One region of the Paenibacillus sp. DP01 genome, then DNA from elsewhere that is predicted to be linked to it. Evidence: riboswitches for the same ligand, from Rfam matches in the RefSeq annotation. Region 1 holds a riboswitch; each other region holds the start of a gene.

Region 1 (7,666 bases):
GATACGCTCCCCTGCATGATCGGGATCAGTTAAAATAATGACCCCCCGCCGTTCCTGCGCCAATGCAATTTTTCGCAGCGTCATTTTATTAATGGCTGAACCGCCAGTTTCTATCGTATCTGCTTCGACAGCACGGCGAATGGCTACCGTATCATCCCGGCCTTCCACCACGATCACTTCCTTGATCATCTTCGTTTCCCTCCACTGTTACACAGCAACATATATTTATCTTTCCCTGCTTTTGAAAACAAAATAAGAAGAGGGTATCCTCTTCTTAGCATGGCATAACTATGTTGTTAATACTATCGCATTGTCCTCAACATACACAACCTGTTTTAGTTGATTTCCGGCTTTACAGGTCCGATAACATATACGGTTTTACCGTGCTTACGACCAAATTGGTTGGCCCGGCTCAAACTCTCATAATACACATCGATTTTGTGGCCTTTAATCGCGCCACCGGTATCCTCCGCACGGCGGAAGCCCACCCCTTCAATATACACCCACCACCCGATTGGAATTACACTCGGATCGACAGCGATGGTGCGTCCTTCCGTGACACGCGTGCCGGAGGCGGTACGTGTACCGATACCTGGCTCCTGTGCGGAATACGCCGTCATGGAGACATTTTGTAAAACTTTTCTATAATTAAAATTAATACCTGCTTTACGGACAGCACTGCCCGAACTAACCTTTGTAGCCTTAACCGCATCTTTAGGGCCGATGGAAGCAGCTAGAACGACCGGTTTCTTCTTCGTTCCTACCGCAATTACCTTATCCACACGATTCTGTGCGACTTCCTTGTTGACCAGCTGTTTGGATACCAATTTTCCATCATGGTATACCTTTTGAACATGCTGGACTACCACACCCGATTTGCCACTTTGAATGACTCGATTATCGCCTTTATAGAGACTTGGATCTGCCGTTTTGATGACCTGATAAGGCACTTGTTTTTTCTGTTCGACCTGCTGTTTCTTCACACGGACGATTTTTATGTCCATGTTAGCTGAAACAGAGGCATCCAACGCAGGGTAAACTTTATCCGTTGATGATAATTTATAGCCCGAAGTGCGAATGGCACCCTCTACTGTATTTTCTGTTGTGTACAGCTTTTTCGTCTTATTGCCTGAGGATACTTTAACCTGATTGGCACGTTTAATGACTACGCGATCCCCATCCTGTACTGCTCCATTTAGCGGCATGGAAATTGTATCATGCGGCTGAAGTGAAATAGAATGCTCATTGAGCAAATCTTGGAGCTTGGATTCCCGGGTTTCTACCGCAGATGCCTTACCATCGATGACAAAAAAGACTTGTTTTTTAGATTGCGTGTACATCAGAATTGAAATCATAATCGTTAGTGCGATTAGAAAAATAGCAACCAAAGCAGCCTGGCGCACATTCTCTTGCTTCCAACGTAATACGTAAGACATGCTGGATGAGCGTGACTCATGGGTCTCCTCTTTTCGGAAAATGCCCATTTCCTCCGTCCTCCTTACATAGCCCGCCGTCTGGAGTAAGACATAGTTGATCGTTGACGTGACTATAACAGATTTTCTACAAGACAAGCCCGTACTGCGACTGTCCTGCACCATGTACCCGTCTTCGCGGCATGCTGTCCTCCCCTGTTTAACCACAGTATGATGACAGATTTTCTTTTATTCACAACAAAAAAAGCCAAAGAAAGAGACTAGAGAGCTCTTTCGTGGCTTCCGACATGTGTGAATATGCGGGAAAACTCATGCACGAGATGGCTTCTCTCTTGTTACGCTTACGGGGTTAGCTGTCGGGTTCGGACGTAGAGAGTCGCCCTAGCTTAGGTCAACCGCTCATGGCGGTCGCCTTCACATTCACCCCGAAGACCCAGAAAGAAATCGAAATACGGCTTCTCTACCTGTTCATCCCATTCGGGAAATGAATTTCGGTTGAGCCGGCTGCTGAAGAGACATTCTCTCTTGCACATACGCCGGACGTACTGTAAGCCATATCGGTTCCCCCGTTCCCTGCAAAAGGGACTCAGCGAGACTGGTTCATGAAATGATTTGTTGATGTTTACACTCAACAACAATTCACTGAAAAGATGATATCCTGTTTCCATGCATGTTGTAAAGCAGGTTTCAAGTACATTTTTTAAAATATTCGGTTAAAAAATTGTAATATTCTTGAGTTTCCTGCAACAAAATCATAATTAGCTCCGTCTATCTCTTTATTTTGATTGATTTCTTCGCTTTTTCACTGAATGTCAAATCGTTCCAAAGCATTTTGGGTCGTAATGGATACCAATTCCTCCACTGTAATTCCCTTAATTTGGGCAGCTACCTCTGCCACCAATCTCACATGGGCCGACTCATTTCGCTTCCCGCGAAACGGATGAGGCGTCAAGTATGGCGCGTCCGTTTCAATCAGCAGACGATCCAGCGGAACCAGGGCCAGTACCTCTTTTGGCTGCTTGGCATTTTTGAACGTTATGGGCCCGCCAAAGGAAAGGTGAAAGCCCATATCAAGCACCATTTTAGCGGTCTCCCAGCTCCCAGAAAAGGAGTGCATGACTCCGCCAATCTCGCTCGCCTTTTCCTCACGTAAAATCCTCACAATATCTTCATGTGCATCTCGGTTATGGATAACAATTGGCATGTTGAGCTCACGTGCCAGGCCAATTTGATTTCGAAGTACCCGCTGCTGCACATCCTTTGGTGATGTATCCCAATAATAATCCAGACCGATCTCTCCGATCGCTACAACCTTTTTATGACTGCATAACGATGCAATCCATTCTAAATCACCCTCCTGCATTGTAATGGCATCCTGCGGATGCCATCCAACGGCTGCATAAATAAAATCATACGTCTCAGCCAGCTTCATGGTGGATGGAATGGTCTCACGATTAAATCCGATATTGATCATCCGTGTTACTCCTGATTCGACAGCACGTGCTATAACTTCTTCACGGTCTTCGTCAAATTGTGGCGCATCTAGGTGAGTATGAGTGTCGAATAAATCCAAGGTTTTCATCTCCTTTTCTTACTTACATTTCTATATATTTGTCTATTGTTTGACAAAATAATTCCTTATTTCGGCAGGAAGCCTGTCTTTTACCCCGTTCAATTTATTCTGGGGAAAATACATGTGATATTTTCCTCGGTGAATGCCACTTATTGAGCGTACAATTTCTGAAACTTCGGATATTTCCCGCACCTCGCCCTGACGTCCAAGCAGTAAAATCTGGTTGTCCGTTGAACCGCCCTGCCGAAACACATCATAAGGAAGATCTGTTGGAAAATCAATTTCAAGATCATATTCAGGATGCAATCCAGCCTCTTTCAAAGCCTCTCGAATATGGTCAACGGTATCTGTATCCATATTTTCAATCTCTACATATTTATACAATCTACGATCCATAAAACGGCTACTCAAATCACTTAAAATTTCATCCTTTTCTCGTTTCCATTGGCTAAATACCGTCTGAATCAAAGACTCATCCAGCATCAAATACTGCTCCACTGTTAGTTCCCCTTTTAACAGATCGGGCAGCGGATCAAGCAGAAAACCAAACTCATATCCGTTTTTGAACAATTCCTTTGCTCTCTTAAAAATTTTACGTAACAGGATTTCCGAGCTGCGTGTTACAGGATGGAAATAAATTTGCCAGTACATCTGATAGCGTGACATTAGATAATCCTCTACAGCATGCATACCCGACTCTTTTACGACAATTCTCCCATTATGAGGACGCAACAAACGTAAAATACGATCCAAATCAATCGTTCCGTAGTTAACACCTGTCGAATGAGCATCCCGCAACAAATAATCCATACGGTCAGCATCGAGCGGACTTGTTACCAGGTTGACAACAATCGGCTTATCATACGTTTTGGCTATAACCGCCGCGACTTTGTGGGGCAGCATCTCATCCACTTGCCGTAGCACAGCGTTAATCTTCGTGTCGCCCAGTACAATGCGGCATGTCCAATCCTCATGGTTCATATGAAAGGCTTCTTCAATGGAATGAGAAAATGGACCGTGCCCCACATCGTGCAACAAAGCAGCACACAGAGCAACCAGTCTTTCTTCCTTTGGCCAGTCGGGAAAGTCTCCACGTTCAAATTGGGAAATGATGCGTCTCGTAATCTCGTATACGCCCAGTGAATGTGAAAACCGGCTATGCTCCGCTCCATGAAACGTCAGATAAGATGTGCCTAACTGCCGAATGCGTCGTAAACGTTGGAACTCCGGCGTATTGATCAATCGCCATATCGCAGTATCCTGAACATGGATGTAATTATGTACCGGGTCCTTAAAAACTTTTTCTTCACTGAGTGGCTGGTGCAAGATATCAGCTCCTTTAATATTCGGAATAATGGATTAAAATACAATAAAATCCTAAACGACCTGCCTTATTCGACATTTTTTGTCGTAATATGTCGAATTATCACTTTTCGACATTTCCAAATCGACACACAAGACAAATCATCCGTAAAATAAGGTAATTCACATGAATAAAGCTCTTTGTTCTAAATACTTTTGCATAATTAGGCTGTTACTACTTTTTTAAGGTTGACTGTTTTGGGAATCGTTGGTATAGTAAATATCAGAAAAGAGAAAATTTTGTCGAATGATGACACTTATATTATTTTAAACGGCGAGAGGAGCCTGATTTATTATGATGAAATCCACTGGTATTGTAAGAAAAGTTGACGAGCTCGGACGTGTTGTTATTCCAATCGAATTGCGCCGTACCCTGGGAATCGGAGAGAAAGACGCTTTGGAAATTTACGTTGATGGTGAGCGCATCATGCTTAAAAAATACGAGCCTGCTTGTATCTTCTGCGGCAATGCTGAGAACGTAATTTACTTCAAAGGGAAAATTGTTTGCCAAGATTGCATTTCCGAAATCCCAACACCTGTGACAAACTGAGAATTTTAGTATATAATAGACTTATCAGAGATTGTTAATTCTAACCTTTTTCATATATACTCCTTGTTGCCTTCCACGGTTTGAACCCAACCGTTGGAAGGCCCTTTTTTGTTTACACACGTACTCATAAGAGTGCGTTGTATACATCCCTCTTGGAAATTGAACGGTCTGTAGCTGTACGCTTCATGGCATCCTTGCGCGTAAGCCCCTCTGACTCGTAATGCGCGACGTGAGACTCCAAAGATAAGTCCTGCCACCATGCCTGACGCTCCTGTTCCTCTTCCTCTTCGTTTTTCCCCTCAACGACCAGACAATATTCACCAATCGGTGGGTTCTCCTCTAGTTTTGCAAGACATTGCTCCACTGTTCCACGCACCCATTCCTCATGCAGCTTGGTCAGTTCACGGGCAAGTACTACGTTGCGTGATCCTAATGTTTCCTTTATTACTGTCAATGTCTTTACAATACGGTGGGGCGATTCATAAAAAAGAATCGTGCCATGGGATACCTGAAATGATTGTAACAACTTCTCTAGATCCTTTTTCTCCCTTGGTGGAAATCCAGCGAAGGTAAATCTCTCTGTATCCAGTCCTGAGGCAATTAAAGCGGATAGTGCAGCATTTGCCCCTGGGATAGGAATAACACTGATTTCTGCTTCAAGTGCCAGCTTGACCAGATCCGAACCAGGATCAGAAATGGCCGGTAGACCTGCATCGCTAACCAGTGCCAAATTTTTCCCTTCTATTATATAACGTATCAGCTCAGGCCCACTGGCAGCTTTATTATGTTCATGATAACTGAAGAGCATTTCCGGCGTGATGTCGAAATGTGTGAGCAATTTGCGTGTTTGCCTCGTATCCTCAGCAGCGATAATATTGCATGACTTTAGGGTGTTAATTGCCCTAAAGGTCATATCGTCCAGATTGCCAATCGGGGTAGCAACGAGATATAACTTTCCCCGTTCCTCTTCACGGTTACTAAAGCTTTTTTGTACAGCTGCTGTCACACTGAATCCCCCTTGCTTACTTCTCCATAGATTTCCCTTATTTCCTGAGTATAGTTCCCATCTTCCTGATATACAATGAGTGGAGGTAATAGACGAACTTCCGGTTTGCCGTCACGCATTGCTTCAACAAGTACCATATTTGCTTCCATATGAATCCGTGGGTGAACAAAACGTATCCGCTTGGGTTCCAGGCTATAACTGCGCATCAAGGATATAATCTCACCCAGGCGCTGTGGGCGATGAACCATCGATACTTTCCCCCCATTTCGGACAAGCCGAGAACATGCCTGGATGACTTCTTCCAGTGTACAGTTCACTTCATGACGAGCAATGGCCTGGTGAGGATTCAGCTTGATATCGCTACCATTTAGCGGCATATAGGGGGGATTCACGGTAATCGCATCATACACGCCATGTCCCGTGATTTGAACCAGCTCACGCAAGTCTCCTTCCCGAATCTCAATTGCAGATTCTAATCCATTCAAACTGACAGACCGTCTAGCCATATCTGCCAGGCGTGGTTGAATCTCAACTCCTTCAATAGATGCTTTGGTGCGTGTCGTCAACAGTATGGGAACAACCCCATTGCCCGTACACAAATCGAGAATCTTCCCACGCTGAAGCGGAATACCAGCAAACCGTGCCAGCAAGACCGCATCCATCGAAAAGCTGAACACTTCATCACTCTGAATAATACGCAGATTATGTGAAAGCAGATCATCAATTCGTTCAGACTTCTTTTCATTTTCGTACATAATGCTCTCCTATCCTATAACCTAAATCGCTTTTTACTCATACTTCCTTACAAAAAAGCCGTAGGCATCTTGCTCCTACGGCTTGTTTTTATTTATTCAAAAATGACAGACAGAAGAGGCAATCGCCTTCTGTTCGCAAATGTCCGTAATACACGTTGCATATATGAAATCCTTCATGATACAGCCTTGCCAGATTGTCGTAGCCTTCGCCCACGACCTCACCCGTCTCCTCTTCATTCTTAACGACGATCGGAGGAGGAAGCTTCGGCTTGCTTGCCGTCTTTTCTTCTCCAGAGGTTTCACGTTTGAGCATCTTGCGCACCTGTTCGTTTTCAATCGTTAGTCGTTGATTTTCCTCCAGCAGCTCTTTTACTGCCAGTTTCAATTCACCCAGATCGCTATGCAACTGTCCCATTTGGGTTTCCATTTCGTGAATACGCGCAAAAACATTTAATTTATCCAAGTTTCCACCCCGAAGCAACCTAATGGTTTACTTGACGACTACATCGTCCATTGGAAGTTCCTTGACCTTACTGATCTCAAACAGTTGAACATGTACCGTACGATGGCCTGCATTGACACCTACCACTTTTCCTTCTCCCAGAGAGGTGATAACCATCTTACCTACCTGAGGCAGCTCTTCCCGCATGCTCTCGTAGTTATCATGTTCAAATTTGAGACAGCACATCAATCTTCCGCACAACCCGGAAATTTTCGTCGGATTCAGCGATAAGCTCTGATCCTTCGCCATCTTAATAGATACCGGGTCAAAATCCCCCAGCCATGAGGAACAACACAGAATACGTCCGCAAGGTCCGATTCCACCAAGCATTTTAGCCTCATCCCGTACTCCGATCTGCCGCAGCTCAATTCGTGTACGAAAAATGCTGGCCAAATCCTTTACAAGCTCTCGAAAATCAACCCGACCCTCAGCCGTAAAATAAAAAATGATCTTATTGCGGTCAAATGTAAATTCCACATCTACCA
Region 2 (7,666 bases), 110 kb from region 1:
GTAGCGTTAATGTCTTCCATCAGAACATCGCGTACGAACTCCTGATCATTACCATCGATAATCATACGCATACCGCCGCGCATAAAGGGATCGTCGATCTCTTCGACCTTGGATTCCAGCGCGAGCAGACCTTCACGACGGGTAATGGATGCCCATTCGGTAAATGTACCGATAAGCTCCTTGCGATCCAGCAATTTCTGCTGGGTGAAAATAATTTTAAACAGCTTTGGCACCCGTTTCATGTCATCCATCGGAAACGCCATGAATATACTTGCTGCTGTTCCGACGAAAATAATCATGTAAGCAGCGGGATTATTGACCAGATTGACGACTGGCGCGCCCTTCAGGATCATCCCGACGACCAGTGACAAAAGCCCGAGCACAAGTCCAATAATGGTTGTAATTTGCATGATACACCTCATCCATGAGAATAGATTTTGAATCCTTTCATGCCGCATGGGTCGTCCTTGCCCCAAGCGCGTCATTATGAGACGGATTATAGTATTTATCGACAAAACTCTCTTTTTTGTTAAGGGCGAATTTCCGGTATAATAAAGTGATTATGTATTGAATCGCTGAACCACTGGAGGAAATAGCATGGGAGTAAAGCATGGGCGCGAGTATGAACAAATTTTGAACGATTTGACAGAGGCTGTGGGACGCATTCCAGATAGCTATGAATTTTTTGAAATGGAAGCAGAAGATTGGGACAGGCTGGACCCAGCGGGGTGCCAGGAAGTCAATGAGGCTTTGGCAGAAGACTTATTTTATGCACTGGGCACAGAACCTATAATCACTGTAGGCAGCGGTGTTGTGATTTATGAGCCGGAGCAGCACCGGATCTATGTACTCATCGGGGATGAGGAGCTGACGTCAGTCCCATTGATTTGATGGCCGTCTTATGGATTTATCAACGGGGCCGTGGTAATATGTACACCAATATATCGTAGTTTTGGCCGCATCTAAGCGGCTGAAAGGCTTCCGTATAAACGGGGAGGAGTTCGTAACATGCCTTTTACACAAGAAGAGATTGAAGCACATCTGGAGAAGCTGGAGGGCTGGGAACTGGAGGAAGGACGTTGGATCGTTCGGAAATATAATTTTTCCAGTTTTATGAAAGGAATTGCCTTCGTGGATGAAGTTGCCGCTATATCTGAGGCATTTAATCACCATCCATTTATTACGATTGATTACAAGACCGTGACTCTGCGTTTGACCTCCTGGGACGATGGCGGTATTATGGCCGTAGATATTAAGGAAGCCCAACAATATAATGAAGCTTTCGAAAAAATGCGCAGCAGTCATTGAGTTTGTAATGATCTGTCGTATATATGAAGAGCGCCTTCGTTATACAACATCGCGGTTGTATAGTGAAGGCGCTCTTATTTATAGAACCCGATTCTGTTGTTCAGGACGATATACCATACAATGGAATGGTTTTCTGCCATCTGGAGTCTGGCGTTCATAGGTATCCGTCAGCTCAAATCCAGCTGCCTTGTAGGCTCGGATAGCCCGCTGATTCCAAGTGAGAACCTCTAGGTCAATTTCATTCTGCGGATGACGTCGTCTGGCTTCCTCGGCAATGGCCCGGACAAAATCGGAGCCTGTGCCATGTCCGCATCTTTCGGGATGCATTCCAAGACCCAGCCGGGTCACACCGACCATAGGGAAATATTGAGCAAATCCCGTCAGCTCATTCTCTTCGTCCAGGACCGCAACATATTGCTCTTGGCGAAGCGTGGGACTTCCAAATTCGACTTCAAGTGCCTTCATTTGTTCCCAGGGAAGCCAGCCGTATATGTTGTAGGGGGGATCATAGCGCCACTCACAGATTTCAGCCGCTTGATGCTCGTCCATCGGTACGATCCGGTAGTTGGATATTGAGGCCGGCACTTTTCCATTCCTCCTTATGCAGGTACTTCAATCATTAACCACAGATTGTAGACAAGTTGTAGGAGAATGGCAAGCGTGTTTATTTCGTACCTAAGTCGGGTATACATTCAATAAGAAGGATTTACTGCTCATATGCTCCCCCAGCGGTGACGGTAAAACCGACGATGTTCGCTAAAATTGAAACCTTTTGAGGTGTCAGTTCGTCAGTAATGATAATCATTGCTGATGTAGTGGACATAAAAAACCGCAATTCGATTCCGGCCAGAATCAAATTGCGAATAGGGTTAGCTTGCTGTGCGGTAGTTATTCTACGTTGTCGTCATCAGGAATATCTGAAGCTACAGAATGGTAAGCGTCTGTGCTCATAATTCTTTTTGCACCGACATAACGGTTAGCGTAATAATTTTCGTTCAGTGAGCTAACTACTACACCACGTGAAGTCGAGGAGTGGGCGAATTTCCCTTCACCTACGAAGATACCTACATGGGAAACGCCTCTTCCTGTGGTGTTGAAGAACACCAGGTCGCCTGGTCTCATTTCATCGCGGGATACAGAAGAACCCATTTTGAATTGTGATCCAGATTGATGCGGCAGTTTAATTCCCAGTTTGTTGAATACATACATTGTGAAGCCGGAGCAATCGAATCCCTCGAGTGTAGTGCCTCCGCTTCTGTAGTTCGTTCCTTTGGCATCTTGGATGACCTGGTCCATCTTAGAGTCTGCAAATGCACTGCTGCCACCGAATGTAAAAGATGTAAAGGCAATGGCGAGACCCATGGCTGCGATCGTTAGCTTCTTCTTCAAAAAAAATATACCCCTTCCAATGCCTGCGAGGTTAGCTTAAGGATTCGGTAGAAGGTTCCCCTATGACCACTCTGTTGCGAGATCAATTCACCCAAACTGGTTCCCCCGCTTCCTAGGTGCCAGGAATTAGGCTTAACTTAAGATGTGCACCTTGGAGAGCAGTATTCACGACAACGATGTTTTTAAGATAAAGGTTACAATAAAGATTACAAAGTTGTTACTATCAGTTCACTGCGATTATTGTAACAAAGACAGCAGGCTTTGGCAAATGTTTCATCGCAAAAAGTTACAAAAAAAATCTGTTCCTAACGCTCCAGGAACAGATTCTGTTAACAGTATTCAGTTATGTGCTGTTTGCACGGGAAAGAAAAAAGTTTTTTCGACAGCTGAAAATACAGGAGAGAGCATATTGTGAGAGGTTAGCCTCTGCTGGAGATATCGATGTGCCATAGCCGATACTGCGAACTGATATGCCACAGCCTGACCAGACTGGTAACAAAATGATACGATTGCTGGAGAATCAGTGCCAACATACCCGTCCAAATCATCGCCACGGTGCCAAATAGACCGAAAACTAGCAACACACAAGTACCGAGCAACAGGGATACACCAACAGCCGGAAGAAGCTGGCGAAAGAAGGCGAGCAGGGAGGATAGTATGGTGTGACCACTGACAGTGCCCAACTGCATATACAGGATGCACTGCCGAATGACCCAACCGTAAGCTATCCACCCCATGGCATAGGGCAACAAATGTAGCAGGTAAGAGGAAGATTGCAACGTTCCTACTACAATAGGATAGAGTCTCGGTACCACCCAAAAGGCGGGAAGCAGCAGCAAACCCAACTCGATGATGTAATACAATAGCGATGACATACCGTGGCGTTTCATCCCCTTGAAGAAGGACAGGCTTTGCGGTTCAGACGCATCGGTATGCAGGCTTTGATATATGCCAGCTCTAATGAAGGGAGTGATTAGTATGCGCAGTACGGTCGCCCCTAGTAATATCCACAAGTACACATGTACTTCCCGGCTGTCCATCAAGGCGATCTGGCCCTCCATCCAAAACAAGGTCTTTCCCAGTTCGTTTTGGCTCTGATCAGGATAACGTAGCAGCAGCGGGATAACGGCAGACTGTACCAGCCTATAGAGAAATACTCCCCACAGCAGACGATACAGAAATAAAATGATAACGATATAAAAGCGTATGCGTACCAGCGCCCAGCCTTCTTTTATAACAGTCCGCATCTATAGACACCTCACCATGACAGACTTCCAAGCAGTGTCTCCAACAGCTTGGTTACACTTACACTCCAACGGGTTTGTTGTTTTTCATCCAATTCAGCCTTCAGGCTATTATTAATATGCTTGTTCTCCAGTGCAATAGTGTATAGAGGATCTACAGTCACATAGGACACGGGGGAAGCGCTTTTGAGTCGGAAAGTTGTACTTTTGCCCGCACCATCCCATGCCTTGAATATCGTTGAGCCATCCTTGAAGGTAAATTGAACAGGTATTTTGGGATAATCTGCTCCTTTTTTGCTGAGCGTCACGACTGCTTCGTATCCATTCTCCAGCTTGTGGTTCATGATGCGATCGACTGAAAAGTCCGCCATCTGGCCGTCATATACATATTGTTCAAAATAGTGGCTCCATGATCGTCCGGTCACTCTCTCCACGACATGTTGAAAATCCTGTGAGGTCGGATGCTTGAATCGATAAGTCTGGACGTAGGTCCGCATAATCCGGTCCATTTTTTTCATACCCACCTGACGCTCAATACCTCGTAGTACTAATTTACCTCGTGAATAGGCATTTTGCGCATACTCAGCTGCCGATCCATACTTCCAGGACTCACGGTTTAGCGGCTGTGGGGAAGCTACCTGTCCCGATTGTAATGGCAAGTTGGGGGTAAGCCCATACTCTTGTTCCATGAGCCGTTCCTCTGCATAGGAGGTGAAGCCTTCATCCAGCCAAGGCTCCTCAAATTCATTGTTGGCTACCATTCCGTAGAAATATTGATGCCCAATTTCATGAACCAGCGTCCGTTCCAGATTATAGCCAGGATTCAGTTGGTCCGCAGCTGCGGCCGTGATGAGTGTCGGATATTCCATGCCGCCGGCTCCACTGCCTGTTTTGGGTGGAACGACGATGGATAGAGTGGAATATGGATAAGGCCCGTACCATTTGCTGTAGTACGAAAGGGCAGCCTTGGCTGCGCTCATGTAACGTCCTTTGAGTTCCTTATGGGACGGGTCCAGATAGAGCTTGATTTTGACACCAGGAACCTCAGTAGAAGAGAAGGGTTCTTCTACGGCTACAAAGTTGGGTGAAGCAGACCAGGCAAAATCGTGTACATCATCGGCATAAAATTGATATATTTTCTGGCCGTTCTGTCGTACTGCACCACGGGTGGGAAAACCGGTCGCTGCTACGATGTGTGTTTCAGGCACCCGAATCCGTATACTGTAAATTCCAAAGTCGGCATAGAACTCGGAGTTGCCATGGTACTGATGGAGGTTCCAGCCCTCTTCGGCGCGTCCACGTTGTCCTGCAGTCTCATAGACGCTGAGCTTTGGAAACCACTGTCCAGCCATTACAAAATCATCTGTCGCACCCATACGAGCAAAAATGCCAGGCAGTTTGACTTCAAACTTCATATATAGTGTGATTTCTTCGCCACCCCGTACCGGTTTGGGTAGACGCACCTTTATGAGCGAACGGTCGCTTGCGTTACCGTCATCTGGTTGTACATATTGAGTGCGGTGCATGAGAGATAAACCGTCTTCTGTTTTTAGTTCGGTCAGCGTCATGGAGCCAAAGCCGTCCTTAGGCATGGTGTCTCCGCGCAGCTTTCCGCCGGATTCCTTCATAAAGGTGGTTTCCATGGAAGAGAAGGCATTCGGGTATAGATGAAGATACAGATCATTCACAGTTTTCTTACCCGGATGCCTCCAGGTCAGTGTCTCAGTGCCTCGCAAAACCCGTCCTTTTTCCAGAGATACATCAATGTGATATTCCACCACCCGTTTGCTGAGAATTTCCGAAGCGGGCTGTGGAGGGTTCTTGGGCAGATCGGGCATGATGTTGGCCCCTAGAGGCTTGCCCATATTTGGCGCAAGCGCAGACTCAGACTCGGAGCCGTATAGTGGTTTGCCTGCGGACTGAGAGACGGATTGCGATTGGGGTTGCCAGGCAAACCATAACGTCCCTGCGAGGAGTCCGAGGGCTAGTGTGGACAATAAAACGATTTTGGTGCGTGCTGGGGTCATACAATGGATACCTCCCGTTGACAAGCATCTACAGCATGTATATGTTTGCTTTCGGGAGATTATTAGTTAAAATATTTATAGTGTAGAATGAGTGTGAAGACGGAAATTGGAGGTCTAGTGACGCATGAGTGAAAATCAACCGGACGGCAAAAAGCAGATTGCACTGAATATTGTCAGTGGCAAGAGTAAACATAAGGGCTTCGGCGCAGGCTCAATCGACCTGAACAGCATGTCCCCGGTCATCATTGACCGCGGAGAGGCGAAAATTGATGTCGGTGCCATGCATGCCAAAAGTAAAGTAGAACGTGGAATCAAGTTCTCTACGAATAAAGAGGACGTACCGAACGGACGCCAGGTATGGCTGGTATGGGTAGCTGTGGACCGTACGCCCGAAGGACGTATGTATGGTGGCGCGACGGCCTGCGAGATGCTGATTGACGACGAAGCCAAACGCGGCTGGAAAATTCTTGCCGATCATGTTAATCGTATGGATTATGCACTCAAGCGCCGTTTTATGCTGGATGATCTCGGCAGCGAAGATAAAGCAGCGCTCAGAAGCCTGCTGATTTCGCATAATCAGGAATGGTGGGACGCTTCGCCTGAGGAATTGAAGCAGGCGCTGGAAGGGTAAGCCTAGCGTTAACGAAGTAACAGTATTGTAGAAAAGCAGCCACTGTAGGCTGCTTTTTCCTATAAGAAGAACCGAATTGGAATCTCTATATAAGCTCTATGATGCCTTCAATTGTTAGTTTTCTGACCTCATAAAATATGTACCGGACAATAAAATAGTAGTCTACTTCCTTTTCATGTAAGTTATGAACATCATCGCCTTGACATCATGGAAAGGCATTCACTATAATTCAAATAGAAATCGGTTTCAATCCAGTTTTTATTTAATTCGTGGAACCGGTTCCTAAAAAGATGAAGTTTTTTCCTATCGCTGTTTATGAATGTAATCTCTAAATAAGGTGGCATCGTTATGTTTAAATGGTTGAAAAAGAAGGCGGCTCCCCGTATTGAACAATTCGACATGGTAGCGCCGGTTAAAGGAAAAGTGGTTTCTCTGGAAGAGGTTCCAGATCCTGCATTCTCGACAAAAGCTATGGGGGATGGCATCGCTATTCATCCGTCTGAGGGTAGGGTCACCGCTCCTTTCGCGGGAAAAGTTGCTCATGTTATGGAGAAAAGCAAACACGCTCTCATTATTGAACATGAATCTGGCGTACAAGTTTTGATACATGTCGGCATTAATACCGTTTCCCTCAAAGGACAGGGATTTAATCCTAAAGTTCAAGTAGGAGATAGCATTAAAGCAGGGCAATTATTGATGGAATTTGATCTAGATGCAATTCAACAGGGTGGATTACCTGTAATTACTCCAGTAATCGTTCCAGACGGGCAAGATATGATCAGCCATGTCGAAATACTGGATAATCCATCTGCTTCTCCAGATGTACCTGTATTAAGAGTTCACTTGAAAGCATAGTTAGCATTTTTGTTTTCTACTATCATGCTCATAGAAAAAATTCTTTGAATGTAAAGGTAAAATATGTAGAAGAAGACTAACCAGGAGATCTTGGTTGGTCTTTTCTTTTAATAAGTAAGTCCAGTTTAGGATAATGTAGAATGGTTGTGAAAGGGGAAATGTATATTGAATGCAAACCGTATTTTAAAATTAGAAAAGGCGTTGTTTCAGGC
Region 3 (7,666 bases), 1.5 Mb from region 1:
CGTCCCTCAGGCGTCTCATCCTTTAGTGAACTCATCGCTGCCCATTTCGCTAGCTCTGCCTTTTCTATACCATCTACAACCACGAATTCACTCGCCATCCGGTTACCGAAGGTGATGGTACCCGTTTTATCTAGAATCATCGTATTGATGTCCCCGGATGCTTCTACCGCCTTGCCTGACATGGCCAGCACGTTAAACTGGGTAACTCGGTCCATACCAGCAATCCCAATGGCCGACAAAAGCCCGCCAATCGTGGTCGGAATCAGACAGACCAGCAACGAAATCAGCACGGGGACAGGCAAATCAATCTTAAAATGGCGGGCTATCGGGGCCAGTGTCACCACCACAATGAGAAAAATAATCGTTAAGCTAATCAGCAATGTATTCAGCGCAATTTCATTTGGCGTTTTTTGCCGCTGTGCACCTTCCACGAGCGAAATCATTTTATCAATAAACGTTTCACCCGGCTCAGTCGTAATCCGCACCTTAATGCGGTCACTGACTACCCGCGTCCCGCCGGTTACCGAGCAAAAATCACCGCCCGATTCCTTAATGACCGGAGCTGATTCTCCCGTAATTGCAGATTCATCCACCGAGGCCAGGCCTTCAATAACCTCACCATCGCTTGGAATCATTTCGCCCTGAGAGACGATTACCACGTCACCTTTACGCAATGCTGTTGAGCTGACCACCTGAATCTCATTCCCGACGAGCTTATTAGCTTGTGAGTCCTGCTTGGATTTTTTCAAGGAAGCAGCTTGTGCTTTCCCCCGTCCCTCCGCGAGCGCTTCAGCAAAGTTAGCAAAAAGCAGCGTGAACAACAAAATAATAAATACAGCCAAGTTAAAGCCCATTTCCTTGCCGGTTCCAAAATAACCAGGAAGCAGTAGCATGAGCAGTACGACCAATGTACCGATCTCCACGACGAACATGACAGGATTTTTCATCATGATCATCGGATTTAATTTGATAAAGCTATCCTTGACCGCCTGCTTCAAGATGCTTCTATCCAGCATGCGTTTGCGTTGTTCCTTCATGATCAAGCACCCCGTTCATCCATTCTCATTTTCCTTCTATGCTCATTCTTCATCACATGGTCAAAAATTCAGCTACAGGACCCAGTACGATCACCGGCAAAAAGGTTAACGCACCAATCAACAGGACCACTCCGATTAAGATGGCTCCAAACAGCTTGTTGTCCGTGCGCAGTGTACCCATCGTCACCGGGGTCGGCGCTTTGGCATTCAACGAAGCCGCCACAGCCAGCAATGCAATCATGGATACATATCGTCCAAAGAACATAACCGCACCTGTTGTGACATTCCAAAACACGTTGTTATCCGAAAGACCTTCAAATCCCGAGCCGTTATTTGCCGCAGATGATGCATATTCATAGAGCACCTGAGTCAACCCGTGATATCCGGGGTTAGAGACCGCATCATATCCCCAATGACTCATAAACGCAAGCGCAGTGGGAGCAAGAATAAGAAACGGATGTACCAAAATGGCAATCGCAATCAGTTTCATTTCCTTGCCTTCAATTTTCCTACCCATAAATTCCGGGGTTCTTCCGACCATCAGTCCGCATATAAACACTCCCAGAATCGCATACATCAGCATATTCATCAGCCCGACGCCCTTGCCGCCAAAAATGACGTTTAGCATCATTTCTCCCAAAGCAGCCATACCACCTAGCGGGGTCAATGTATCATGCATATTATTGACCGAACCTGTCGTTGCCGCCGTTGTGACCGCAGTGAATAATGCCGATTGGCCAATACCGAAACGAACTTCTTTCCCTTCCATGCTTCCCTGAGATGCATCCATACCCAGTGCCTGGATTAACGGATTACCTGTTTTCTCCGACACATACGTTATGGATAGAAAAATAAGGAACAAGACCATCATCGAGCTGAAAATAATCCAGCCCTGCTTGCGATTACGGGCAAACAATCCAAATGTATACGGCAGCGAAGCCGGCATTACCCACATTGCCAAAATTTCCAGTACGTTCGTCCAAGGATTTGGATTTTCAAAAGGATGTGCAGAATTAGCTCCCGCAAAACCGCCCCCGTTCGTGCCCAAATGCTTGATGGATTCCAATGAGGCAATGGGTCCCATAGCAATCTGCTGCTGTGTACCACTTAAAGTCGTAATATCCGCCGTGGGTTGTAGCGTCTGTGGTACTTTTAATCCCACCAGCACCAGCGTAAGTACAAAGGCAAGCGGCAGGAAAATCCGTATGTTGGCTTTAATAAAATCTTGAAAAAAATTACCCAGCCCTTCACCGCGCCGCGTCAATCCCCTCATAAAAGCCGCAGCAACCGAAAACCCCGAAGCAGCCGAAGTAAACATCATCATCGTGACGAACGCCATCTGCGTCAGATACGTAAGCCCGCTTTCTCCGCTGTAATGTTGGAGATTCGTATTGGTCATAAAGCTGATTACTGTATTAAATGCCAATGATGCTTCCATATTACTGTTCCCAACCGGATTGCCCGGAAGTATAGCCTGCAAGCGCAATAGCAGGTAGCTGATCCCCACAAGCACCACATTGGTTGCAATGAAACTCATAGCGTACGTGGTCCAATGCATGCTGTCCTGTTTCTTCAAGCCTACAGCCTTATAAATCAGCTTTTCCGTTCCACCAAAAATCCGATCCGTCCGATTCGGTTCATTCGAGAATACGTGATACATATAGGTGCCCATCGGCTTTACCAAGAGCAACAATATGATGATCACAATCCCAATTTGCAGTAGCTCCATCCTCTATTCCTCCTTAAAATGCTCCTGCATTTGGAACAACAGACCTGATTCAGACCATCCATTGAGTGCACACGTTTGCGAAAATCTGCATCTCTGATGCTGCATTCTTGATCTGCTGTTCCCGCCTGCTCGATCCTATAGTTGACTAGAATTTTTCAGGATTCAGGAGTGCGTAGATTAAATACACGAACACAATAGCCGTAAGTCCTAGCACAACGATCATCCTCTTCGCCCTCCTTTTGAGGTCTGCGCATCACACCAGCGTACAAACAGCAGTATCACTCCATAACTCACAGCCATTACGAGCAGCATGTATAAATCCATCATGTTCATACCCTCCGTATCGCTTTTCAGATTGCCCTTTTGATTCCATCATAAAATCATAAACCAGCTATGTTATAAGTGCTTATCCGTTCAGCAGGAAACCCACCTCTCCGTTCAATGTGTAGATCACATGGTCCGCTCCCAATCCCCGATAAATTCCTTGTGGATTACAGCCGTGCGTAATAACATAGATCAATTCTGATGTTAGTGGCCGACATATTTGCAGGAAACGGCAAGTTAGATTCAAGCTGTTTTCGAACAAATACACACTACCAATTTCTTTTTTAGGAAAATTCCATTTTCCCGCTTGCATCGTATTGATGCGCACAATGTGCTCCACACCCATTTTTTTGAGCTGTCGTTCCTCCTGGGTGCTATTTGTGAGAACTGCAAACGCCAATTTTTTGAACATAAGCAATTTCACAAAACTTCTGCCCGCTTCATTCGGTGCAGTGACAATAATTAACCGACCTTCCATCAGTAGCTCCTCTCCCGGTATAAAAAGACAACAAAAAGAAGCCGAAGGAAAAAGGCTTCCTCCGGCTTCATACATTCCATGATAAAATAAACCATGGCTGCACACGGCGGTTTGTTGCCTCTCCCTGTACGCTTACGAGGTTAGCTGTCGGATTCGGACGTGAGAGTCGCCCTATTTACGGCACTTGGCCGGAAAATTCACCCCATGAGACACACGGCTTGCAAAGCCGTATATACTCGTTGGTTCCCCCGCTTTTGCAACTGCAAAATTCAGCGCTTTAGACAATTCATTGTTGCTTCATTGTTGTTAATTTGAAATTACGTCTTGAATCATACACCCGTGCAAGGAAGACTGTAAAGCTCAACGGCAAGGCTATAAATCACCCTTTAGAGCATAGAAGATTAAGGATAACGCTTACAACCAACCTATGCTTCTCGTATCTCTCTAAAACTCTGTATTTCACCCCTTTTTGAAAATGAAAGGCATGTCAATATTGGCGTAGGGTATGGTACGGTTGCCCTTTATTTATAAAAAAGAAAGAAAATGCGCTATATGTACTAGATAATTATCGAATGAAGCCTTTTTTATGAGAAGAAACACCTCAATTTGCTCCATTTGAAGTGCGATTTACCGTTTTGAACAAAAGACGATTTTACAATGCACAATGTCTGTAGACTCTTCTGGACTTGCAACCCCTTGTTGAATTGTTCACAATTTAATTGTAGAATATTTAATTAGGAGGGATATCATGAGCGTATATAAATATGATGCACAGACCCTACAAGGGGCACAAATTCCGTTATCCACATACGAAGGGAAAGTTCTTCTTATCGTGAATACTGCCAGCAAATGTGGGTTAACCCCCCAGTACAAGGCGCTACAAGAGCTATATGACCAGTATCACGAACAGGGGCTCGAAATTTTGGGATTTCCCAGCAATCAGTTCGCCAAACAAGAGCCGGGTTCCAGCGAGGAGATCTCCGAGTTTTGCCAACTCAATTACGGAGTGACCTTTCCCATGTTCGCCAAGATAGATGTTAACGGTGATCAGGCACATCCTCTATTTCGCTACCTGACCCACACTGCTCCAGGCGTATTAGGCTCCAAAGCGATCAAATGGAATTTTACTAAATTCTTAATTACACGAGAAGGTAACGTATTTAAGCGTTATGCGCCGCAAACCACTCCAGACAAACTTGTAGGAGATATTAAGAAGCTTTTGCAGAAAAACTGACAATCTTGCACTACAGTTAAGGAGCGGTCCGTTGTCCATACGACCGCTTCTGTGACGGGAGGATATGACGAAAAGTATTTAACAAAAAAAGCATCCCTTCACGTAAAACGTGTCAGGATGCTTTTTCAACTGGGTATTGCATATAATGCGGTCGAGAGGACTCGAACCTCCACGAGCATACGCCCACTACCCCCTCAAGATAGCGTGTCTGCCATTCCACCACGACCGCATGTCATAATGTATTGAGGCAACAGATTTATTATACTCTCTCAGCAACAATTTGTAAACAAGAATATTATAAATATTTTTAATGTAACTTTATATAACATATATAAGCAATAAAATTATTTAATTTGACATAATTGAGTTCGAAGTGTAAATATATATTACATAAATATTTGAATTATTATTATATAAATAAGATTTGAGTCAAATAACATCACACAAATATTCACTTCAAGGAGGCGAACCGTCCTGCATAAAGGTAACCGGTTGCTAAACTACGCATTATTGTTGGACCCTTCCCTACCTATTGGTGGTTTCACCCGTTTCTACGGATTGGAGGAGCGTTTCCGCGCTGGACACCTGAACAGTCTACAGGATCTGAAACATTACATGCGAGACGATTGGTATCCTCAAATCACAACCCTTGACGGCATGGCCATTAAAAGTCTGTATGCAGCCATCCAGCAGAATGACGGTTGGCGGATCGCCCTTATTGATAAAATGCTGCACACCCAACATCCTTCCTCGCAGCATGTAAAAGAGTCGCGACTTTCTGGCCAGCGACTGCTCAAGCTCACCAAGGCTCTCTATCCTTGGCTCGCATTTGACCAACTGGAAGACACACTCACTCAATACAATGCAATTGGCACACTCGCTACTGTCCACACTTGGATTAACTCCCTCCTCGGAAGCGATATAGAACAGACCATTCACGGCTATTTTGCCACAGCGGTATCCTTCTGTATCGAAGATGCCTTTAGACTGCTCAATCCTCCTTATGAGGAAAAAAGTCCTCTTATCGATCATATGACCAGCGAGTTGCTTACCACCTGGAAGAAGATTAACAAACCTACGCCAAGCTCATATCAGCGCCATCTTTTCCACAGCCATCGGACCAGCTCCTACATCACTCAGCCACCCTATATGAGCCATAGTAGCCAATTGAATGCATCCAGACCCTTTTCCTCCTCCGTCCTATTTAAACACCTTCCAGCATCCCTCTGATGCGTCGTTTACCAATCTAGCAGTCACAATAAAAATACTCTGCCCTTTTCTCAAGCGGCAGAGTATTTTTATTCATGTATCCCAAATTCACACCAATAACAGACCATAGTCGGATTATTTTCACTTTTTGCACTTAATTAAGTAATTATTTTAACAAAATGCCGTATTTAAGATTGTATAAACACGTATAAAAGTGTATCATAGTTTTAGATGGTTAATTCTAACATGTTTACTGATGATTATTATATCACACCAATTATTCTGTAAGAATCCGTAAGGGGCGATTTCTCTTGAACAACAAAATGCCTGTCACCTCCTTCGGGTGGGCCATCAAACAAAGGCTTGTCGAGCTTCGGCTGGATCAGAAAACATTTTGCGAGACACATAATATTCCACCTTCACGCTTGTCCAATCTGATTCACGGCACCCGCAAAGCACAAAGGTACAGAAAACAAGTTGCTGCAATTCTGAATATCGACGATAACGATTATAAGGAGGCGACACCACACTAAACCGAACAAGCATTTCAGCAACCAATGCGTCGCCATATTATCAGGAAACCAAATAAACCCGTAAACCGAACCCTCAGTTCGTTTTACGGGTTATCACCCAGGCGTTTAGCCATAGATTATTCAAGTTTTGTTTTGTCCTTCTCTCTTTTTTGCTTACGGTACTTCGCAAATTCAACGTATTCTAAAATAAAGTTCTGTTCTTCTGTCTCAAGATCTTCAGCCTGGCAATTCAGTGGCCCCATCACCCCAAAAAAATAAGCAGCCTTCTGCTCCTGAAGCACGCCTTCCCCTGGCTTAATCCCTTTCATCAACCAGTCGAGCGATACATTAAAAAAGTCCGAAATCTGAATCAAATGGGCGGTACCTGGCGTTGTTTTTCCCCTTCTCCAATCACCGAGATTCCCTGAGCTAATTTTAAGCTTTTCACAAAATGCCTTCTTGGTCATTCCTCGATCCTTAATTAAAGCTTCAATCCGCTGATAAATAGTTTGATCTCCCACAACGTTTCCCCTCCGACACTGTAGCTTTTTCTAATTAATTTTCAATTGTACACATTAGAATGTCCTTATCAAATCCCACAGCAAACATTAATCAGTAGTTGAATTGGGCTGGTTTTTCTCTTTACGAAAGCGGGTAAATTCAATATACTCAAGTATAAAATCTCTTTCCGCCTCACTTAGCGATCCCCCCTGGCAATTCAGTTGCCCTGAAGCTCCAAAAAAATAAGGGTCCTGCGACTCCTTCAGCACCTTACTCTGCACGTCTCGACCCAGCATAATCCAATCCAGACTAGCGTCAAAAAAAGAAGCGATTTCTATGAGTTTATTCGTGCCTGGTGTCGTTTTTCCTCTTTTCCAATCTCCAAAGTTCCCTGTACTAATGCCCAACTGCTGGCAAAACGCCTTTTTGGTCATACCTCGTTCCTTAATGAGCTCCTCAATGCGTTGGTAAATAGATTGCATAGAAGTTCCTTCCTCCCTAGCAGGCTCTCCAAATAACGATATCATGTCCCTTGTTCCCTTTTCAAAGATCGCGTGTGCTAAAATTACCGAATTATGTATGTTGGTTTTCATTATACCACAATATGCAACAAAAACCGCCTGTTTTCCGAAGAAAGGGCGG
Region 4 (7,666 bases), 1.2 Mb from region 1:
CCAACCTGACGCATAAGCCCGTCACCACCAACCAAGGAGAAGTAGAGGGCTACAGCCATGAAGAAGGTAACACCGACCTGGAATACCATAAGAAATATAAGCATGCCCTTACTGCCTGCTTCAGCTTGTAATAAAGGCAGCATGTTCATGGTCCCAGCTATACTAGCAATAAAATAAACAATGGACAGAAAAATACCGCGTACAAATGAAGTATGTCGTCGGGTGAGTGACGCATACACAATGGCAAGTACACCCAGGACAAAGCTAAATAGGGCATAACCCGCATAAGTCATCCAATTCGCCCAGTATGTTTGATTTTTAACATAGTCGGTATAAGACGAAGGGGCTGAAAAGCTTTGGGTAAATGAGCGAACATCCCCATCTTCAAAGGTAAAAGCCAGCGTAAGTACCGAGGCGCCGATTTTCTTTTCGTCCACGGTATATTTTAATCCACCTTCCCCCTCAGTGGTCGCAAGCTTCAATTCCGATGGCTTAAAGCCAAAGCGTTTGATCCATTTTGCTGCAGCCTGTTCCTTGGCTTCAAGCGTCATGTCGCCCTCAGCTATACGTACAAGCTTGCTTCGTGCTTGTTCATCTGTAGAAACATCAGCCTGTGTGTAATTGGTGCTGGAGGTGATCCGCTTAAAGCTAACGACCTTCCCAGTGGATAAATCCACATGAATTTGCAGCTTGCCCTTCGCTGAGGAGTCAGGCAAATCAACCCGAAAGGTTTCATAAGGATAATTTTTTTTCCATGTACGATCGTACGCTTGAAGCAGTTTTTCTCTGGATAAATAACCGTACAAATCTGTTTCAGCCTGATAGGTCACGACAGGCTTCTCTGGCTGTGATTCCGTATAGCCCAGCTCGGAACGGGCAAAGTCCAGGGCGTGTACGATCGCTTCTTGTTTGCTGATGACCTTTGCATTCATCAATGATTCCGGACTTGGATTGCTAAGCGAGGGAATAAGCAATTGAAAGATAAAAAAGCAAATCAGGCCAACCCCGCCCAGCAAGCCTAATTTTTTGAAGTTGGCCGTGAGCACGACCGGTTTCCCGATAGGATTCATGAGTTTCCTCCTTAATCTGTAAATAAGAACATCCATTAAAGATATCATACTGCACAGGTTCCCGCCAACAGACCAGCGATATTCATGAAAACAGAGTGAAAGCACTTTAAAGTTTTAATAAAATTAGATAAGCTGTGATTAAGCGATGCCCAATCGCAAAATAAAGCCAATTTCACGTTTTTTCGGCGAAATCGGTTTTGTGATCTGAATAGAGAAGGATTATAATCTTGAGGCAATGCCTATGAACTATATGGGTAATGATATACATTTAAGCCGAATTTCTGTGAGAAAACGGGGGAACCATGTTACTGGGGTGAATTTTACAGTCGATCCTGATGGATCGGAAGTGTAAATAGGGCATACTGTGCTGCCCGAATCCGTCAGCTAACCTCGTAGGCTGTGGGCAGGAACCAAGTCAGGCACTCGGTTTTCCGGTGTCTTTTTTTGTGTGTATAAGTGTGAATAAAAGTTTGCTGAGTTAAGGACGCTGCGCGTTCCATTTGATCTTCCAATCGCTGTTGCCACTGAATTTTTTTGATTTTCTAGACCTTGATAAGGGTAAAATTCAGAGTCAAAGGCGAGCGCTATCGCTTCTCCAGATTCAAATGGACCGCTTCGCTGCTGCCCGCCTTAAAGTCATCAAACGTTCCATGAGGTAGTTACGTAAAGTGTAGTGAGTATTGAAAGGCAAAAGTATCCCGCTTTGCGGATACTTTTCTGATTTATAAAAGAAACTGAAAAGAATTGGTGATTTTATGAGCTGAGCGATCTCCATGCTCATAGTTCACCAAGGAGGAGAAGTGATGAATAAATGAATCCCAATGCAAGCTGGCTTCGGCTTTCTCCACCGCAAATATTCGTTGCAGGCTTTGCCATTATCATTCTAATAGGTAGTTTATTGTTAATGCTGCCCATCTCTAATACAACAGGAAAACCACTTGCGTTTATAGACGCTTTGTTTACTGCCGCTTCCGCGACCTGTGTAACTGGGCTTGTCGTTAAGGATACAGGGCTCTTTTTTACAACCTTTGGTCAAATTGTCATCGTTGCGCTGATTCAGATTGGCGGACTTGGCTTTATGACTATGGCTACCTTGATCGCGCTGGTGTTCAAGCGTCGGATTTCCTTGCGGGAGCGCCTTATTTTGCAAGAAGCGATGAATCAGACCTCTGTCGAAGGAATTGTCGGATTGATCCGCAAGGTGCTATGGTACTCGCTGATGATTGAGGGCGTATGTGCAATCATTTTTTCGATTCGCTGGTCGTTTGATATGCCTGTAGGCAGGGCGATTTATTTTGGAATCTGGCATGCTATTTCCATGTTTAATAACGCTGGTTTTGATTTGTTCGGTGAATTTCGCAGCCTGACAGGTTATGTATATGATCCGATTGTTAATTTTACAGCCATGTTTCTCATTATTTCGGGTGGTATTGGTTTTGTAGTGATGTCTGACCTGGCAGATTATCGCAAGCGTAAGAGACTATCCTTGCATACCAAGGTGGTACTCAGCATGACAGCTGCTCTGATTGTCGTCGGGACGCTTGTCATTTTTGTATTTGAGTTTACGAATCCGAAGACGCTTGGCTCGCTTGATTGGGGTGGTAAACTGCTGGGTTCTTTATTCCAGTCCGTTACCCCTCGCACCGCAGGTGCCAACACGCTGGACATTGCAGGCTTGCGGCAGGCTACGCAGTTTTTTATCATCATACTCATGTTTATTGGGGCTTCGCCTGGCTCCACTGGAGGCGGGATTAAGACCACTACATTTGCTCTGCTCATTGGAGCGGTGTTTTCGATGCTGCGGGGACGGGAAGACATTGTGCTGTTCCGGTACCGACTTGCGCAGGCACGCATTTATAAGGCTTTGACTATTACCTTGCTGGGGTTGCTGTTCGTGATTGGGGTGACGATGATTCTGTCCGCAACCGAAGATCATCATTTTCTGATGATCTTGTTCGAGACGGTGTCTGCCTTTGGTACGGTAGGACTGTCCATGGGGCTTACACCTGATTTGACAGTTGTAGGCAAGCTGGTGATTACTCTGACGATGTTTGCAGGCAGGCTGGGTCCACTCACGCTAGCTTATGCACTGGGACCGAAAAAGGGTAAGGAATTGTATCGTCATCCAGAAGGTAAAATAATTATAGGGTAAGGGAGTTTTCGAGTAGATATGAAAACGCAGCAGTTTGTAGTCATTGGCTTGGGACGGTTTGGCTCAAGCCTGGCTTTGCAATTGGTGGATATGGGGTGCGAGGTGCTGGGCATTGATCGGAATGAGGATGTTGTGGACAGTATGAGTGAGATTCTGACACATACTGTCGTGGCGGACGCTACAGATGAGGATGCGTTGCGGTCACTCGGCATACGTAATTTCGATTGCGGCATTGTTGCGATTGGTGATGATATTCAGGTAAGCATCCTGACCGCCATTTTGCTGAAGGAGCTGGGTGTGAGAAAAGTCGTAGCCAAAGCCATATCTGTGCTGCATGGGCGTGCGTTAGAGAAGCTTGGGGTGGACCGAGTCATTTATCCGGAACGGGATATGGGTATTCGAGTAGCGCATCAGCTGGTCACGCCTAATCTGCTCGATTATTTGGAGCTGTCCAAGGAATACAGCATTGTAGAACTTAATGTGCCTGCATGTCTGAATGGCAAAACGTTGGCAGAATTAAATGCTCGCACCCGCTTTGGTTGCAGCATCGTGGCGCTTCATACGGCGAATGGTATCTTGATCGCACCGACAGCTATGGATCGGCTGAAAGCAGACGATATTATGGTCATTATCGGCTCCAATGATAATATCGGCCGCTTTGAGGATGAGGTCGTTAATGTCAATGAAGAGGGTTAAATCCTCTATACCATACGGTAGCCTGCAAACGATGCGCGTGTCTCGCTAATCCAGCGTCGTGCTGTTGGGCCGAGATCGGCCGTTTCTGAGTAGATGAGGGAGGTCGTTCGGCGTGTCTCCTTCAAATCAGGCAAGTACAATGCAGTAAGTCCATTATCTCGCAGCAGTTCGCTGCGCAAATAGGATTTGGGCAGCAAAGCGGATGCCTTGCAGGTGGGAAGCAGACGTACAATCGCCTCGAAGGAGTCGATTTCCATGCGGATATCCGGCATAATGCCGCTGCGCTGGAACAAGTCATCCGTCAGGCTGCGGTACCAGGTTCCTTTGGAGAAAATGATCATCGGCAATCCTTGCAGGTCCTTCATTGAAGCCGTTCCTGTCTTGACAGTTAATTCATGCCCGATGGGGACGACTAGCTCCAAATGATCGTCAAATAACGGAATGCAGCGTAATCCAGCTTCATGAATGGCAGACCCGACAACGCCGGCGTCTGCTTTTTTGTCGCGTACAAAGGCAACGATTTCATGCGTCTTGCCGGTGAGCAGCTTTAGCTCAGTCTGAGGATGCTTGCTCATGAAAGCTTCGACGAGGGTAGGCAGCGTCGTTTGGAGTGTCGTGAGACTGGCGCCCAGTGTAAGCATGCTCTGAGCTTCATTTTTGTGCTGGGACAGCTTTTGTAAGAAGCGAAGCTGTCGTTGCCGTTGCTCCAGCGCGAAAGTATATACAAATCGGCCGGTCGATGTAATTTCGAGCCGTTTGCCCCGACGATCAAAGAGATGGACACCCAGCTCTTCCTCCAGCTTGGCAATTTTGCGAGACAGGGCGGGTTGGGACAAATTCAGCAGTTTGGAGGCTTTATTCAGGCTGGACTGCTCGACAATGACGGCAAAAGCGTTCAAATCCTCAAACAAATCTTCCACTTCCTCTCTATATGCAAAAAAGACATAATAATTAATACGTATATTGCAATTCCATTATAAGCCGAAAAGGAGTAACATGAAAGCGACACAAGATGTTCACACTTTTGTTTTTCCTTATAAGGGACACCTTGTTGAACATTCCCTGTCGGGAACTGTCATTTTATATGTTATATTACTATTGAAAACGCTATTATTGGGAGAAGGGAGCATGACCTAGATGAGAGGATTTTATTCCAGAAAGCTGCATTCGCTTCTTGGCGTCATTCCATTGGCTCTATTTTTTGTTGAGCATTTGGTGACGAACTTCACAGCGGTGGAGGGCGGCAAGGAAGGTTTTAATCGCAGCGTGGCCTTCCTGAATGGTTTGCCGCTGGTTATTGTGTTAGAAACGTTATTCATCTACTTGCCATTACTGTTCCACGGAATCTATGGCTTGTATATCGCTTATCAGGCTGACCCGAATGTCAAAAGGTTTGGCTACTCGCGTAACTGGCGCTTTTTGTTCCAGCGTATTTCCGGCGTCATTACGTTTGTATTTATTATCTGGCACGTATACGACACACGCTTTCAGGTGGCCCTGGGTAATGTAACTCATGAGGAGCTAGGCGGCGTAATGCATGGTATAGTGACGAACCCGGTCTATTTTATTTTGTATTTAATCAGTGTCGTTTCGGCATCATTTCACTTTGCTAATGGACTGTGGGCATTTATGGTCAGTTGGGGGATTACCGTGGGGCCACGTGCCCAAAAAGTATCTTCCTATATCTGTATGACCCTGTTCGTGGTGGTATCGATCGGCTTCGTTGCTTCCCTGCTTGCATTTCGCAGCGCGGAATTCCAGGAAACGGCAACAGCCTTGGTGCAATGCAGCGCTTTTAAACAGCTACTGTAAACGAGTTATTTTAATTATACATCGTGTTGAGATTCTATTCTGATTTGTAAAAGGGGATTTAGTACAAATCCTGAAAAGAAGGAGTGAGCAGAAATGGCAGCATCCAACATTATTGTCGTGGGCGGCGGTCTGGCTGGTCTAATGGCTACGATCAAGGCGGCAGAAGCGGGAGTCCACGTTCATCTATTTTCTTTGGTTCCGGTCAAAAGATCCCACTCCGTTTGTGCGCAGGGCGGCATCAACGGTGCGGTAAATACCAAAGGTGAGGGAGACTCACCCTGGATTCACTTTGATGATTCAGTCTATGGCGGTGACTTTCTGGCAAACCAGCCGCCGGTAAAAGCGATGTGCGAAGCGGCTCCGGGAATTATCCATCTCATGGACCGCATGGGTGTTATGTTCAATCGGACACCAGAAGGACTGCTAGATTTCCGCCGCTTTGGCGGTACCCAGCATCATCGGACAGCCTTCGCTGGCGCGACGACAGGACAGCAGCTCCTGTATGCTCTCGATGAGCAGGTACGGCGCTGGGAATCTGCTGGTTTGGTGACCAAGTATGAGAACTGGGAGTTTTTACAGGCTGTACTGGATGATGAAGGCATCTGCCGAGGGATTTGCGGGCAGGATTTGCGTACGATGGAAGTGAAGACTTTTGCAGCGGACGCCGTTATTTTGGCATCCGGTGGTCCCGGAATTATTTTCGGCAAAACCACAAATTCCGTTATTAATACCGGTACAGCTGCCGGTGCAGTGTATCAGCAAGGCGTTCGCTACGCGAACGGTGAATTTATACAGATTCATCCAACGGCTATACCCGGTGACGACAAGCTGCGTCTCATGTCCGAGTCGGCACGGGGAGAGGGCGGTCGCATTTGGACATATAAAGACGGGAAGCCATGGTATTTCCTTGAAGAAAAGTATCCGGCTTATGGAAATCTGGTCCCTCGCGACATTGCGACACGTGAAATATTCAGCGTATGTGTAGATGATGGACTGGGTATTAATGGCGAGAACATGGTCTATCTGGATTTGTCCCACAAGGACCCAAAAGAGCTGGATGTAAAGCTGGGCGGCATTATTGAAATTTATGAAAAATTCGTCGGCGACGATCCGCGTAAAATCCCAATGAAAATATTCCCGGCTGTTCATTATTCAATGGGCGGCATGTGGGTCGATTATAATCAGATGACAAATATACCGGGTCTGTTCGCAGCTGGTGAATGTGAATTCCAGTATCACGGAGCGAACCGCTTGGGTGCAAACTCGTTGCTGTCGGCCATTTATGGTGGAATGGTGGCTGGACCAAAGGCTGTGGAATATATCAAGGGCTTGAAAAAGTCTGCCCAGGATGTAGCTTCTTCGGTATTTGATGCGGCAGTCCATCAGCAGACTGAGAAGTACGAGCGTATTCTGCATATGGACGGAAAAGAAAATGCCTATGTTCTTCATAAAGAGCTGGGTGAGTGGATGACGAACAATATGACCGTGGTTCGTTATAATGACAAGCTGGAAGCTACGATTCACAAGATCAAGGAGCTGAAGGAGCGTTACTCGAACATTAACATTAATGACGCTTCGCGCTGGAATAATGCGGGTGCTGCGTTTACACGGCAGTTGTGGAACATGATGGAGCTGGCCGAAGCGATGACCAAAGGGGCGCTGCTGCGCAACGAAAGTCGCGGGGCCCATTACAAGCCGGACTTCCCGGACCGCAATGATGAAGATTATTTGAAAACGACGATTGCAGATTGGACACCGGAAGGACCACAAATTTCGTATGAAGAGGTCGACGTTTCACTGATCAAGCCGCGTGTTCGAGATTATTCCAAGAGCAAATAACAGAAGGGAGTGTATTTAAATGTCGGAGCAAGCAGTGAAGTCGAATAAAACAGTGAAGTTTGTGGTTACTCGTCAGGATGAGCCTAACGCTAGTTCC

The links. A riboswitch is a leader RNA that binds a small molecule or an ion and turns the genes downstream of it on or off. The one in region 1 is predicted to bind cyclic di-AMP.
Region 2: another riboswitch for cyclic di-AMP. It lies ahead of ACH59B_RS00535 (C40 family peptidase); the one in region 1 lies ahead of ACH59B_RS00140 (3D domain-containing protein).
Region 3: another riboswitch for cyclic di-AMP. It lies ahead of ACH59B_RS06610 (hypothetical protein); the one in region 1 lies ahead of ACH59B_RS00140 (3D domain-containing protein).
Region 4: another riboswitch for cyclic di-AMP. It lies ahead of ACH59B_RS20095 (TrkH family potassium uptake protein); the one in region 1 lies ahead of ACH59B_RS00140 (3D domain-containing protein).

Annotation. Positions count from the first base shown of each region.
Region 1 covers NZ_CP173059.1:24,381-32,046, reverse strand. Annotated here, with positions in the region: gene rnmV (ribonuclease M5) at 1-189, opposite strand, end outside; gene ACH59B_RS00140 (3D domain-containing protein) at 336-1,484, opposite strand; cyclic di-AMP (ydaO/yuaA leader) riboswitch at 1,756-2,035, opposite strand; gene ACH59B_RS00135 (TatD family hydrolase) at 2,236-3,006, opposite strand; gene ACH59B_RS00130 (HD domain-containing protein) at 3,049-4,332, opposite strand; gene ACH59B_RS00125 (AbrB/MazE/SpoVT family DNA-binding domain-containing protein) at 4,664-4,918, shown strand; gene rsmI (16S rRNA (cytidine(1402)-2'-O)-methyltransferase) at 5,043-5,924, opposite strand; gene ACH59B_RS00115 (tRNA1(Val) (adenine(37)-N6)-methyltransferase) at 5,921-6,679, opposite strand; gene yabA (DNA replication initiation control protein YabA) at 6,768-7,142, opposite strand; gene ACH59B_RS00105 (stage 0 sporulation family protein) at 7,170-7,666, opposite strand, start outside.
Region 2 covers NZ_CP173059.1:132,868-140,533, forward strand. Annotated here, with positions in the region: gene motA (flagellar motor stator protein MotA) at 1-410, opposite strand, end outside; gene ACH59B_RS00520 (hypothetical protein) at 598-891, shown strand; gene ACH59B_RS00525 (4a-hydroxytetrahydrobiopterin dehydratase) at 1,009-1,308, shown strand; gene ACH59B_RS00530 (GNAT family N-acetyltransferase) at 1,387-1,893, opposite strand; gene ACH59B_RS00535 (C40 family peptidase) at 2,197-2,697, opposite strand; cyclic di-AMP (ydaO/yuaA leader) riboswitch at 2,703-2,840, opposite strand; gene ACH59B_RS00540 (hypothetical protein) at 3,117-3,944, opposite strand; gene ACH59B_RS00545 (M1 family metallopeptidase) at 3,956-5,968, opposite strand; gene ACH59B_RS00550 (YwhD family protein) at 6,093-6,599, shown strand; gene ACH59B_RS00555 (PTS glucose transporter subunit IIA) at 6,948-7,454, shown strand; gene ACH59B_RS00560 (hypothetical protein) at 7,620-7,666, shown strand, end outside.
Region 3 covers NZ_CP173059.1:1,536,230-1,543,895, reverse strand. Annotated here, with positions in the region: gene kdpB (potassium-transporting ATPase subunit KdpB) at 1-1,037, opposite strand, end outside; gene kdpA (potassium-transporting ATPase subunit KdpA) at 1,090-2,766, opposite strand; gene kdpF (K(+)-transporting ATPase subunit F) at 2,912-2,989, opposite strand; gene ACH59B_RS06610 (hypothetical protein) at 3,173-3,568, opposite strand; cyclic di-AMP (ydaO/yuaA leader) riboswitch at 3,682-3,853, opposite strand; gene ACH59B_RS06605 (glutathione peroxidase) at 4,317-4,802, shown strand; tRNA gene ACH59B_RS06600 (tRNA-Leu) at 4,949-5,031, opposite strand; gene ACH59B_RS06595 (urease accessory protein UreF) at 5,295-6,032, shown strand; gene ACH59B_RS06590 (Rha family transcriptional regulator) at 6,323-6,544, shown strand; gene ACH59B_RS06585 (helix-turn-helix domain-containing protein) at 6,661-7,044, opposite strand; gene ACH59B_RS06580 (helix-turn-helix domain-containing protein) at 7,132-7,506, opposite strand.
Region 4 covers NZ_CP173059.1:4,570,746-4,578,411, reverse strand. Annotated here, with positions in the region: gene ACH59B_RS20100 (CPBP family intramembrane glutamic endopeptidase) at 1-1,070, opposite strand, end outside; cyclic di-AMP (ydaO/yuaA leader) riboswitch at 1,332-1,484, shown strand; gene ACH59B_RS20095 (TrkH family potassium uptake protein) at 1,882-3,222, shown strand; gene ACH59B_RS20090 (TrkA family potassium uptake protein) at 3,241-3,918, shown strand; gene ACH59B_RS20085 (LysR family transcriptional regulator) at 3,924-4,829, opposite strand; gene ACH59B_RS20080 (succinate dehydrogenase cytochrome b558 subunit) at 5,056-5,730, shown strand; gene sdhA (succinate dehydrogenase flavoprotein subunit) at 5,824-7,569, shown strand; gene sdhB (succinate dehydrogenase iron-sulfur subunit) at 7,589-7,666, shown strand, end outside.